DNA from 3 places in the Nocardia sputi genome. Region 3 is predicted to be linked to each of the others. Evidence: riboswitches for the same ligand, from Rfam matches in the RefSeq annotation. Region 3 holds a riboswitch; each other region holds the start of a gene.
The links. A riboswitch is a leader RNA that binds a small molecule or an ion and turns the genes downstream of it on or off. The one in region 3 is predicted to bind S-adenosylmethionine.

Region 1 (4,194 bases), on a different contig from region 3:
AGCAGTCCGCGCTGCTCCAATGCCAGGTACTCGGCGCGCGCGTCGAACAACGCGGTGAACTCGGCGTTCCACGCGCCGTTTCGGCCGGCCAGTTCGGCGATATCGGCGTTGTGGTCGCGCCAGGCGGCGGGATCGGCGACGAAGACGAGCACTACCGGCGCCTCTCTCGGCTGCGGCTGGCCGAACGCCGCCTCCGACAGCGCCGCGCGGCCGGACTCGCTGGTCACCACCACGATCGACCGGTCCTGCATGTTCCACGCACTCGGTGCTTGCATCGCCAACTCGACCACCTCGTCGACAAGTGCGGATGGCACGGGGTCGGCGCGGTAGTGCCGCACTGTACGACGTCCCCGAATCGCTTCGGACACCGAGATCTGCTGTATCTCCATGATTCTTACTATCGGAGAGTGACACTCCAATGGAAAGACGGCACTTTATAGTGCGCTACACTCCATCAGGTGCCCACCTACGTGGAAAGTTCCGGCCTGCCCGCCGATGTGTACTCCGCGAAGTGCCCCACGCGGGAGGTCCTCGACCACATCGCGGGCAAGTGGACGGTGCTGATCATCGACGCGCTCGCCGACGGCACCCTGCGATACACCGACCTGCGCCACCGGATCGGCGGCATCTCCCAGAAGATGCTGACGCAGACGTTGCGCCAACTCGAGGCCGATGGATTCGTCACGCGCACAGTGCATCCCACCGTCCCGCCCCGGGTGGACTACACGCTCACCGAACTCGGCCACAGCCTGCGCACGCCCATCGCGGCGCTGCGGGACTGGATCGAAACCAACATCAACCGGATCGAGGCGGCCCGACGAGCAGCGGCGGGGTGACGGCCCGGCACCGAATGCTCGGGGCCGGTCAGCGCTTGGTCCGGATGCCGTCCCGAGCGAGTCGCATGGTCTCGGTCAGCAGTTTCGACACCGCGGCCGCCTCGGTGAGGAACCCGTCGTGCCCGTCACGCGAGTGCACCACCTCGAGTCCGTCGCAGCCGGGTAGGAGATCCGCGAGCTCCTGTTGGGTCCGCAGCGGGTACAGCCGGTCGGAGTCGACGCCGCCGACCACGCAGGGCACCGGCGTCGCGGCGAGCGCCGCCTCGATGCCGCCCCGGTCGCGGCCGACGTCGTGGCGGTTCATCGCCTCGGTCAGCAGCACATACGTGGCGGGATCGAAACGCTTGCACAGCTTTTCGGCTTGGTGATCCAGATAGCTCTGCACCGCGTAGCGGCCGCCGGTCCACGGGTCCTCGTCGTCCTGAGGTCTGTTCTCGAACCGGTGATCGAGCTCGAACTCGGTGCGGTAGGTCAGGTGCGCGATCCGCCGGGCCAGGGCCATGCCCGTCAGCGGAGCGCGGCCGGTGCCGTGATAGTCGCCGCCCTGCCAGTCCGGATCGGCCTTGATCGCCGCGATCTGGGTGGTCTGGGTGCCGATCTGGTCGGCGGTAGCGCGGGCGCCCACGGCGAGGACCAGCGCGGCGGCGACCCGCTCGGGTGCGCCGACCATCCATTCCAGCACCCGCATGCCGCCCATCGACCCGCCGACCACGGCGGCGAGCCGCTCGACGCCGAGCAGGTCGAACAGAGCGGCCTCCGCGGTCACCTGATCGCGGATGGAGATCTCGGGAAACCTTGCGCCCCAGACCTTCCCATCCGGAGCGAGCGATGACGGCCCGGTGCTGCCCTTACAGCCGCCGAGCACGTTGGTCGCGATCACGCACCATTCGTCGGTGTCCAGCGGCGCGCCCGGCCCGACCATGCCGTCCCACCAGCCGGGCATCGGGTGCACGTCGTCGGGTCTACCGACGACGTGCGAGTCGCCGGTGAGGGCGTGCTCGACCAGCACGACGTTGTCCAGCGCGGGGGAGAGCTCACCCCAGCGCTGCACCGCGAGGTGCACGTCCGGGATGACCGCTCCGTTCTCGAGTCGCACATCGCCGATGGCCACGGTGCCGAGCTGTCCATCCGGGGGCGGCAGGACGATGGCGGAGGCCCGCACGCTCTGTTCGGTACCCACGGTCACGTCGCCGCCGCCGCGAAACCGGCGCGCAGATCGGTCGGCATGGTCTCGACGCCGACGCCGACGCCGACGCCGACGCCGACGCCGACGCCGACGCCGACGCCGACGCCGACGCCGACGCCGACGCCGACGCCGACGGCGGAGCGGACCGGTCCGGAAGCGACTCCGAGGACGAGCTGTGCCTCGAGGGTGAGCTGAGAATGCGTCATCGACGCACGGTGAATCACGAGGGGACGCACATCCCCGATGGTAGCCACGCGGCTGTGCAGGGCTGATCCGTCCCGCGCGGCGTCGCCGAAGGTGTGCGAACCGGTCCGCTGGACCGGCAGCGCGGGGGCGTGCGTGCCGTCGGTGGTCCGGCCCGCACGGCTGCGCTCGGTCTCGAAGGACCACTGCACCGGGTCCTGCACGGCCCCGGGCGCGATGGATTCACTCATGGTTTGCTCCCAAGAAGGTGTTCGCCGGTATTCGGGGGGTTAGCGGTGTGTACGACAACACATGCCGGCGACCTCCTACTACGCGCTTGCTCCCGGCTTTCGGGAGCCAGGTCATCACCCGGAGCACCCCACCGCGGTTGGAGGGTTGCCGATCAGCGAGCCGGGGCTTGGCGCTGGTACTCATGACCTGCCCGGCATCATAACCGGCGGTCGGTCAGCCTCCGAAATCCTCCACCGACTTCACTCGCCGCCGGGCTGCGGCGCGACGCGGCAGACGCGCACGAATTCGTCGAAGGTCTCGGTGAACGCGGTGCGTCCCGCTTCGGCCGCGGTGGCCAGATCCTCGTCCAGGAACAAGTCGTCCGAGCACTCCATGCCGACATGGCCGATCAGTTGCCAGGTGCCGACGATGAGCCGCACCGCACGGGCGTCCGGTTCGGCACCGAGGCGCTCGGCGACCACCGCCGCGATCGCGGTCCGCTTGTCGTCGGCGTGTTCGAGACTGCGCGCGCTGACCGACGGACTGCTGCGCAGAATCCGCTGTACCTTCTGGAACTGCCGGAACGACAGCGGGTCGGCCGGACCGGCCTCGGAGGCTCGATCGACCACCTGCAGGAAGGCCTCGCGCAACGCCTCGAGCTCGTTGCCCGTGCGGGGCATTCCGCGCAGAGTCTCGGCGATGGTGCGCCCGAAGTCGTGGACGGGCCCCAGGACGATGTCCTCTTTGCTGTCGAAATAGCGGTTGATCGTGCGCGGTGAGACATCCGCCGCGTTGGCGATCTGCTCGATGGTGGTCGCGTCGAAGCCCTGCGTATCACACAGATCGAGGGCGGCCGCCATGATGCGCAGCCTGGTCTGCTGCTTCTTGCGTTCGCGCAGTCCTGCCGTCGCCGGGGCCTGGTCGGCCGCTGCGCCCGCGCCCATCGGCGCCGATGACTCGAGCATGTCCTCATGGTAACGCAATCCGCCGTTTTCCTGTCCGTAACCGACAAATGTCGTACTACGACATTTTGCGCTTGACGCCAAATGTCGCTCAATGACAGGATGGTTCCCGACATCGAGGAACGAGGAGACAACGTGACCGAAACCGCGACAGCGGTGCACGCATCGCGAAAGCCGGGCAGTTCAGCGCGCTGGCTCGCGCTGGCAGTGATCGCATCGGCCCAGCTCATGGTGGTCCTGGACGCCACCATCGTGACCATCTCGCTGCCGTTCGCGCAGCGCGATCTCGACATCAGCGACGGCAACCGGCAATGGATGCTCACCGCCTACACGCTGATCTTCGGCGGTCTCCTGCTGCTGGGCGGCCGGCTGGCCGACTACCTCGGGCGCCGCCGAATTTTCATCATCGGCCTGATCGGTTTCGCCGGCGCTTCGGCTTTGGCCGGTCTCGCGCAGAACGGGGCGGAGCTCTTCGCAGGACGCGCGTTGCAGGGCGCGTTCGCCGCGCTGCTCGCCCCGGCCGCGCTCTCGCTGCTGTCGGTGACGTTCACCGAGCCGGGTGAGCGGGCCACCGCCTTCGGCGTGTTCGCGGGCATCTCCGCGGGCGGCGCCGCGCTCGGCCTGATCGCGGGCGGCGCGCTCACCGAGTACGCGTCGTGGCGCTGGTGCCTGCTGGTCAACACGCCGATCGCGTTGCTGGCGTTGCTCGGGGCGCTGGCCTGGGTGGCGAAGGACCTCCCGGCTCCGCGCAGCGGCGGATACGACGTGCCCGGTGCCGTCACCGTGACGTTCGGGT
Region 2 (4,194 bases), on a different contig from region 3:
ACTGGAACGAGAACACCTGCAGCAGAAGCAGTCCGGTCCAGAACGTCGGCACCGAGACGCCCAGCGACGGCAACGCCGCCAGGGCGCTGCGCAGCCACGGTCGACGGGTATGGGTCGCCGCGAACGCCAGCGAGACGCCACCGACGACCGCGAAGAGCAGGGCGGCGCCGGTCAATTCGAGCGTGGCGGGCAGCGCGTCGCCGATCGCGCCGGTGACCGGTTGCCCGGTCGCGATGGAATGCCCGAGATCACCGCGAACGGCGTGCCCGAGTGCGGTCCAGTACTGTTCCCACAGCGGCCGATCCAGCCCGTAACGGGCCTGCAATTCGGCGATGGCGGCCTTGTCCACCGGTGTGCCCGCTCCGCCGCCGTCGGCCGCGATCGAGACCGGATCGGCCGGGAGCAGGTACAGCACCACGAACGACAGCGTGAACGCCGCCCACAGCACCCAGATCGCCTGCAGCACCCGCAGCGCCGAGTAGCGCGCCATGACTATCGTCCGCTCAGCCAGGTGTCGAAGAACTGCAAGCGCGCCGACGCTTCGAACTTCAGATCCCGCGTGTTCGGGCCCGCTCCGATGGCCTGGGACAGCTCGACGGTCGGGATGAACAACCCCGCCTCGAGGACCTGCTGTTGCGCGGTGCGGATGAACCCGTTTCGTGCCGTGGGGTCCACCGTGTCGAGCTGGCCGTTCAACGCGTCGTCCAGCGACGAGATCGGGCCGCGGACATTGAGATTGCGCCCGTCGAGTCCGAAGGAGGTGCGCAGGATGTCGCCGTCGGCGCGGGTGGTGTTGAAGTAGGCGGTGTCGAAATCCTTGCTGTTCTGCCGCGCGGTGGTCTCCGCCACCGACACCAGGTCCAGTTTCAGCTCGACGCCGACCTGCCGCAGCTGCTGCTGGACCAGTTCGAGGATCGCCTGGTTGCCCGCGAACACCTGGCTGAAGAGCACCGAGAAGCTCAACCGCTCATCGTTCTTCGTCCGGATGCCGTCCGCGCCGGGCGCCCACCCGGCCTGGTCGAGGATAGTGCGCGCCTTCGCCGGGTCGTAGGCCAGGTGCGCCGAGAGGTCGGTGTAGCCAGGGGTGGTGCCGGCCAGCGCGCTGGTGGCGGGTTCGAACTGCGGGCCGAGCACGGTGTCCACCAGTTGCTTGCGATCGATCGCGGGCAAGAGCGCGTGCCGCACCGCCGGATCGCGCAGCGGACCGCGGGTGACGTTGGGTTGCAATCCGAACGGAATTCCCGGGTTGGCGGTGCTGAGCACGCGTCCGCCCGCCGCTTCGATCTGCGGGGCGTCCTGCGGCAGCGCGTCGCTGATCGCGTCCAGCTGCCCGGAGGCGAGACTGCCGGTGCGCACCCCGGATTCGGGCACGACGGTGAACTCGATCTTGTCCAGGTAGGCCTCGCCGCGATGGGCGAACACCGCCGAGCCCCAGTGGTAGCCGGTGCGCTTGGCCAGCGTCACCGCCGCGTCCTGGCGGTAGGCGGCGTAGGTGAACGGCCCGCTGCCGACGTTGTCGCCGAGGCAGCGCTGCTCGGCGGGCTTGCTCGTGGTCGCGTCGGCCAGGATGCCGAGCTGGGTGGTCGAGGACGCCTGGAGGAATTGCGCGTTGGGCTTGCTGAACTCCACCCGGACGGTGCGCCGGTCTACCGCGGTCGTGCCGACGTAGTTGGTGAGATAGCTGCTGCCCAGCGGCGCCTTGCCCGAGCCGAGCCGCACGATCGAGTCGAAGGTGTTGCGCACCGAGTCCGCGGTGAGCGGCGTGCCGTCGCTGAAGGTGACGCCGTCGGCCAGGTGGAAGGTGAACACCTTCGCGTCGGGGCTCACTTCCCAGCGTTGTGCCAGCCACGGTTTCAGCTCGCCGGTCGCCGGTTCCTGGTCGGTCAGCGAATCCACGATCTGCCGGGCGACGTACAGCGTCTGGTTGGTACCGGCCTGCGCCGGATCCGAGCAGGTCGGCGCCTGGGACAGGCCGTAGCGCAAGGTGCCGCCCGGCTGCGGTGGTCCCGCGTCGGCGCCTGGCGCGGCCGAATCACTGCCGCAGGCGGCCACGGTGGCGGCCGCGGCGAGCGCACAGGCCAGCGCGGCGATTCGGTGACGGGTTGGGATCACGAGGCAACTCCAGATACTTCGGTGCGGGCGAGTAGCTCGCCCTGGTACGACTCGGTGTCCGCGACGCCGGTCGGCAACGGTCGGCTGGGAATGCGGCGGCGCGGTTCGAGCACTTCGGTTCCTCCATCGGTCCCGGCGGAAGCACCCGCACCCGGTGACCGGGGGGTTGCTGCGACGTCGACGAGCCAGGTCTCTCAGTCGCTCTGGATGGTTGGCGTCAACCCTCCCGTCAGCGGGTGTCAGGGTCGAGCCGAATCATGATGCCCAGCAAGCGAAGGCTGGAACAAGGAAACTAATCACCGTGAGCGTAGATCTTGTCCCACGCGGTCTCATCGGGTCTTTGTAGTAACCAGGCATGCGCTGCTCTGTCGAGCGCGGGTGCGCGCCGGTCGCGTGATCACCGAGGGCGTCCAGCCGAAAGTCGGCGGCTCGATGCAGCATACGGTTCTCGCCGAGGGGCCGGGACACAGGTCGGCCCCGCAAGTCTCCCGTTCCGGGCAAACGAGACTCACCGCAAAATTGCTGTGCGCAATCCCGGCTGCTGGGCGCGTTTGCCGGAGTACTGTGCCCCTCGATCGTTCCGCCGATGAGGAGGTTTCGTGACCATATTGCGCCGTCTGACCCAGTTGTCCGCTGTCGCGACCAGTTCGATCGCCCTCGTGCTCGCCGGGCCCGGCGCCGCGCTCGCGGCCCCGGTTGCGACCATTCCCGCGTTCTCCGACCAAGTCGTGCCGATCGCCGCCCCCGGTGACCTGCTCGGCGCCTATCACGCCGCGGTCGACGCGCTGCGTGCGCTCGGCATCCAGCCGTTCGCCTACCCGACCGCGTCCGCGTTCTGCCTCGACAACACCACGGCCGGTCTGGCGCCCGCTGTCGCGGGCGCCATTCCGGGGCCGTGGCCGAAGAACACCGTGCAGATCCCCGGCCTGGACCTCAGTGCGGTCAAATCCGGGCAGGCCATGTTCACCTTCGTGCCCTACGGCCTCGGACCGGACGGCCCGAACACCGCGGGCATGCAGGTCGCCTGGCTGAACCTGAGTACCGGCCGCAGCGGCACGGCCGCCATGGGGCCGCTGTCGGAGATCGCCCGCGCGATGATTCCTGCGGCCGTCCCAGCGGACCTGCGGCCGGGCGCCGAGCAGGCCATCCGGGACTTCCTCGTCGCGGCCCTCCCGATGGGCGGGGTGCGTGCGATTCCGGTGGACACCGGCAAGGGCACCGTGCTGGCCGCGGTGTTCGGCACGGTTCAGAACGGCGCCAAGTCCTGTTTCTTCCTGCCGACGGTCGGAATCACCGCGGTGCCGTGAGGTCGCGGCCGCCGCGGCACGGTCGGCTCAAGCGAGCGAGCGACCTTTCCAGCGCGCCGTGCCGCGGCGGCGGGCCCGATGCGAACGCGCCCACAACAGCAGATACGCCGCCACTGATGCCGGATGCGCCGCGGCGGCCAGCACATCGGAGCCTCGCAGCGGACCGCCGGTTTCGGTCGAGCGGGCCAGCAGCCGCCCGGTGACGGCGGCGAGCCAGCCGATCACACCTGTCCGCCGGGCCGAGCCCCGGCCCAGCACGGCCGCCGCGGGCGGCACCCAATAGGCAAGGGCGGCAAGCAGTCCCACCGCCGCTCCGCCCGTGATCGTGCCGTCGTAGGCCGACCAGAGCCACCGGGTGTAGCCGGCGTCCAGTTCGGCGGCGCCGTGATACATCCTGGTTCGAGCCAGCGGTCCCGCGGCCGCCAGAACGGTCGAGTGCCCGCCCCGTCGCAGCGTACGGGCGATGTCGAGGTCTTCGGTGATGCTCCCGGCCACTGCCGCGTGGCCACCCGCAGCGCGGTACACGGCGTTGTCGAACACCAGGAACTGGCCGCAGGCCACCGCCGTGGACGGCCGCAGGCTCCGGTCGGCCGCGGCGATCGGCAGCGTCGAGGCCCACGACCAGCACAGCAGGGGCTGCACGAGGGCCTCCGCCATCGAATCCGCTTCTTGCAGCGGCCAAGGCGAGACCAGCGCCGCTCCTCGTCTGCGCAGCGCGCCGACCGCCGCCGCGAGCGCCGCGGGGGCCAGCCGCACGTCGGCGTCCAGGAAGATC
Region 3 (4,194 bases):
CGCCGCTTGCGCCATCGGTGGCGTCGGTCGCACCGTCCGCTCGGCGACCGCCACCGCGGGCGTGGTCTGCTCCAGCAGGTCGGCGAGCGCGCCGAGGCGGGGATGGTCGTAGACATCGGCGACCGTGATCTGCGGATACCGTTCGCGCAGCGCGGTGACCAGTTGCGCCGCCGCGAGCGAGCCGCCGCCCAGATCGAAGAAGTCCGCGTCGAGATCGCCGACCTCCGCGCCGAGGATGGAATCCCACAGCCCCGCAACCCACTGGGCGGTGCCGGTCAGGTCGTTGTCGTCGTCGTCCTCGGCGGCATTGGGCAGCGGCCAGGGCAGCGCGTCCCGGTCGACCTTGCCGGAGGTGCGGGTGGGCAGCTCGTCGACCACCGCGAGCCTGGGCACCAGCGGCGCCGGGAGTTGTCCGGCGAGGGCGGCTCGCGCGGCCTTGGCATCGAAGTCCGTCCCCGGCCCGGTCAAATAGCCGACCAGGAGCTTGTTGCCCGCCTTCGTGGTTCGGATGGCCGCCGCGGCGCCCGTGACGCCCGGGAGGTGCTGGAGAGCGTTGTCTATCTCGCCGAGTTCGATGCGCCGACCGCCCAGCTTGATCTGATCATCGGCGCGGCCGAGGAAGATCAGCCCAGCGCTGTCGTTGCGGACCAGATCGCCGCTGCGGTAGGCGCGCTCCCAGCCGACGGAGTTCAGCGGGGCGTACTTCTCGGCGTCCTTGACCGGGTCGAGGTAGCGCGCGAGACCGACTCCGCCGATCACCAATTCACCGGATTCGCCCTCGGCCACCGGATTGCCCGCTGGATCCACCACGACCAGATCCCAGCCGTTGAGCGGCAGTCCGATCCGGATCGGCCACCGGCCGTCCAAGCGCGCGGCGCACGCGACGACCGTCGCTTCCGTGGGGCCGTAGGTGTTCCATACCTCGCGAGCCGAATCACCGTTGCCCGCAAGGCGTTCGGCGAGTTCCGGCGGCACGGCCTCGCCGCCGAAGATGAGCAGGCGCACCGCCTCCAGCGCCTCGACCGGCCAGGTCGCCGCCAGGGTCGGTACGGTCGAGACCACGCTGATCTCCCGCCGCACCAGCCAGGGACCGAGATCAGCTCCGGTGCGCACCAGATCGCGTGGGGCGGGCACCAGGCAGGCGCCGTTGCGCCAGGCCAGCCACATCTCCTCGCAGGAGGCGTCGAACGCGACCGACAGACCCGCGAGTACCCGGTCACCGGGACCGATCGGAGCGTCGCGGAGGAACAGGTCCGCTTCGGCGTCGACGAAGGCGGCGGCGTTGCGATGAGTGACCGCCACGCCTTTCGGGGTTCCGGTGGAACCGGAGGTGAAGATGATCCAGGCGTCGTCGCCGGGGCCGGGCAGCGTCGACCAGGTCTCCTCGCGCTGCCGCTCCGCCGCGCGGATGCCCGCGGCGGTGGTCTCGATGCCTTGCGCGGTCACGATCGCGGTGACCTGCGCCTCCCCGAAGACCAGTTGGGCGCGCTCGTCCGGGTCGTCGGCGTCGACCGGCACGTAGGCGGCGCCGGAGTACAGGATGGCGAGAATGGTGACGTAGAGCTCGCGGGTGCCCGAGGGCATGCGCACGCCGACCCGGTCGCCCGGCCGCACGCCCGCCGTGGCGAGGCGAGCCATGGTCTTCTCGATCTCGACGACCAGCTCCAGGTAGGACAGCACGACTCGGCCGTCATCGATGGCGGGGGCATCGGGGTGCGCGAGCGCCGTCGCGGTGAGGATGTCGACCAGCGTCCTGGCCGCCGGCGCGTGATCGCCGCGCGACAACGGACGCGCCGGCGCGTCGACCTCTGTCTCGAGCTCTGTCTCGAGCATGGTGCTCTGTGCACCTCCCATCGACCTGCCTCACACTTTCCTGTTGTTGTGTCATAGCTGGGTTACCAAAGGGCAAACGCCATGCTGGCCAGTTGTCCACGGTACCCGGGGTTGTCGTCGTTTGTTGTTCACCGGACGGCGCGCGGGAGCGGCCGGTGCTGCGGGTGTTGTTGCAGGTGAGCCCGCTATTTACGGCTTTCCGCAGGGCAACGGCTGGTCGGCGGGTCAGTCTCGTGCATTCGCCACGAGATCGCTGAACCGAGGGTGTGATTCCGCTCATCGAAGTGGTCGGTTGCCTCCCGCACGGTGGTGCCGAACGTCGAGTCGCGGATCGCGGCACCGGGCGCGGTGGCAGTCGTCTGTCGCCGAGGGGTCCACGATTTCGCGAGGCAGGCGCGGCTCGCGTGTCTTCGTGGGGGTGCTTGTAATGGCTCCCACATGGTGGTTAGGTCCACGCGGTGCTCGTGGGGGACTCGGGTCGGATGTGGTTGACAGTGCCGGGGCGCTTCTGCCACTCTCGGGTCAGGTCATGAGTGCCAGTGCAAAGCCCCGGCTTGCTGGCCGGCAACCCTCCTCCGCGGTGGGGTGCTCCGGGTGACGACCCGGCCGCCGCCCGACCGGGCGCGGCAAGCGCGGACTCGACGACTCATCTGATCGCGGGTCCCTTAGCCGACGGGATTCACGTGATGACTACTGCCCTCGACAACGCCTGTGCCGCACTCGCCCAGGTCTCCGGTGACCAACTGCGCGTGCCGCTGGTGCAAGGCGGAACGGCGACCTACGCCAACTTCGACTACGCGGCGAGTGCGCCCGCTTTGACGCAGGTCAGCGAGCGTGTGCAGCAGCTGCTTCCGTTCTACGCGAGCGTGCACCGCGGTGCGGGCTACGCCTCCCGGATCTCCACCGAGTGCTACGAGGCCGCTCGCGGGTCGGTCTGTCGGTTCCTCGACACCGCCGACGACCAGGTGGTCGTCTTCACCCGCAACACCACGGACTCGCTCAACCTGCTCGCGTCCTGTGTCCCCGGCGACACGGTGGTGCTCGACATCGAGCACCACGCCAACCTCCTGCCGTGGACCAGGAATGGAAGGCGCGTCGTGCAGGCGGCGGGCACGGTCGAGGAGACGATCGGCAAGCTGGTCGCCGAACTGTGCAGCAGGCCCGCGGCTTTGCTCGCGGTGACCGGCGCCTCGAACGTGACCGGTGAGGTGCTTCCGCTGGAGCGTCTGGCCACCATCGCCCACCAGTGCGGCGCCCGCATCCTGGTGGACGCGGCGCAGTTGGCGCCACATCGGCGGATCAGCCTGCGCGACACCGGCATCGACTATCTGGCGTTCTCCGGACACAAGCTGTACGCGCCGTTCGGTGCGGGTGTGCTGGTGGGCAAGCGGGATTGGCTCGACGCGGCCCAGCCGTACCTGGCCGGTGGTGGGGCGGTGCGCGAGGTGCGTACCGACGGGGCCGAGTGGGCGCCTGCTCCGCAGCGGCACGAAGCCGGTTCGCCGAATGTGCTCGGCGCCGCCGCGCTGGCCGCCGCCTGTGACACGCTCGGTGCCATCGACGCCGAAACCCTTGCCGCGCACGAGCATCGGCTCGCCGACCGCCTCCGCGACGGCTTGGCCGCGATCCCCGGCGTCCAGCTGTTGCGCATCTGGACTGACAGTCCCGACTCCGTCGGCATCGTCGCCTTCACACTCGCCGACTTCGCCCCCGGCCACGTGGCCGCCTATCTCTCCGCCGAGCACGGCATCGGCGTGCGTGACGGACGTTTCTGCGCCCATCCGCTGCTCACCCGCCTCGGGCTGGCCGGCGCCCTGCGCGCCAGCATCGGCCTCGGCACCACCTCCGCCGACGCCGACCGTCTCGTCGAGGCCGTGGACACCCTGGTGCGCACCGGCCCCACCTGGGACTACACCGTCACCAACGGCCTGTGGAATCCCACCCCCGAAACCCGCCCCTTCACCTCCACGGCTCCCGCCGGCGCTGCCCCCTGCTTGGTCGGCTGAGTCCGCGTACGCCCGATCAGGGCAGCGCCGCCGGATACTATCGCCGTATTCGAATCCGAGCTGAGGCGAACTTATGAGCACGCTGCCCGTCTGGGCCACCGATCCGGGGGCCCTCCTCATCACAGAGGAGGGCTACGCGGCGCTTCCCGAAGACATCCAGCGGCAGATCGAGGTGGTCGACGGCCATGTGATCATCTGCCGCAGTGGGACCTTCGAGCACAACAATGTGGCGCGGCGACTGGCCAACGCGTTGGAGCAGGCCGCCCCGGACGAGCCGTGCACCGGAGTAGTGACCGACTTCGAAATGCATTACGTGCGCAGCCGCCTGGGAAGCCCTGGTTTCTCTTTTCGCCGC

Region 1: linked by a shared signal. The riboswitch ahead of M8859_RS10180 (hypothetical protein) and the one ahead of M8859_RS19915 (aminotransferase class V-fold PLP-dependent enzyme) in region 3 are both predicted to bind S-adenosylmethionine.
Region 2: linked by a shared signal. The riboswitch ahead of M8859_RS34020 (ABC transporter substrate-binding protein) and the one ahead of M8859_RS19915 (aminotransferase class V-fold PLP-dependent enzyme) in region 3 are both predicted to bind S-adenosylmethionine.

Annotation. Positions count from the first base shown of each region.
Region 1 covers NZ_JAMFLC010000005.1:207,434-211,627, forward strand. The annotation lists gene M8859_RS10165 (nitroreductase family protein) at 1-389, opposite strand, end outside; gene M8859_RS10170 (winged helix-turn-helix transcriptional regulator) at 459-836, shown strand; gene metX (homoserine O-acetyltransferase MetX) at 865-1,983, opposite strand; partial or broken gene M8859_RS10180 (hypothetical protein) at 2,019-2,294, opposite strand; SAM riboswitch class IV at 2,534-2,644, opposite strand; gene M8859_RS10185 (TetR family transcriptional regulator) at 2,697-3,401, opposite strand; gene M8859_RS10190 (MFS transporter) at 3,534-4,194, shown strand, end outside.
Region 2 covers NZ_JAMFLC010000037.1:31,723-35,916, reverse strand. The annotation lists gene M8859_RS34025 (ABC transporter permease) at 1-490, opposite strand, end outside; gene M8859_RS34020 (ABC transporter substrate-binding protein) at 493-2,112, opposite strand; SAM riboswitch class I at 2,233-2,326, opposite strand; gene M8859_RS34015 (hypothetical protein) at 2,712-3,419, shown strand; gene M8859_RS34010 (glycosyltransferase family 2 protein) at 3,447-4,194, opposite strand, start outside.
Region 3 covers NZ_JAMFLC010000015.1:67,468-71,661, forward strand. The annotation lists gene M8859_RS19910 (Pls/PosA family non-ribosomal peptide synthetase) at 1-1,833, opposite strand, end outside; SAM riboswitch class IV at 2,359-2,472, shown strand; gene M8859_RS19915 (aminotransferase class V-fold PLP-dependent enzyme) at 2,520-3,839, shown strand; gene M8859_RS19920 (Uma2 family endonuclease) at 3,913-4,194, shown strand, end outside.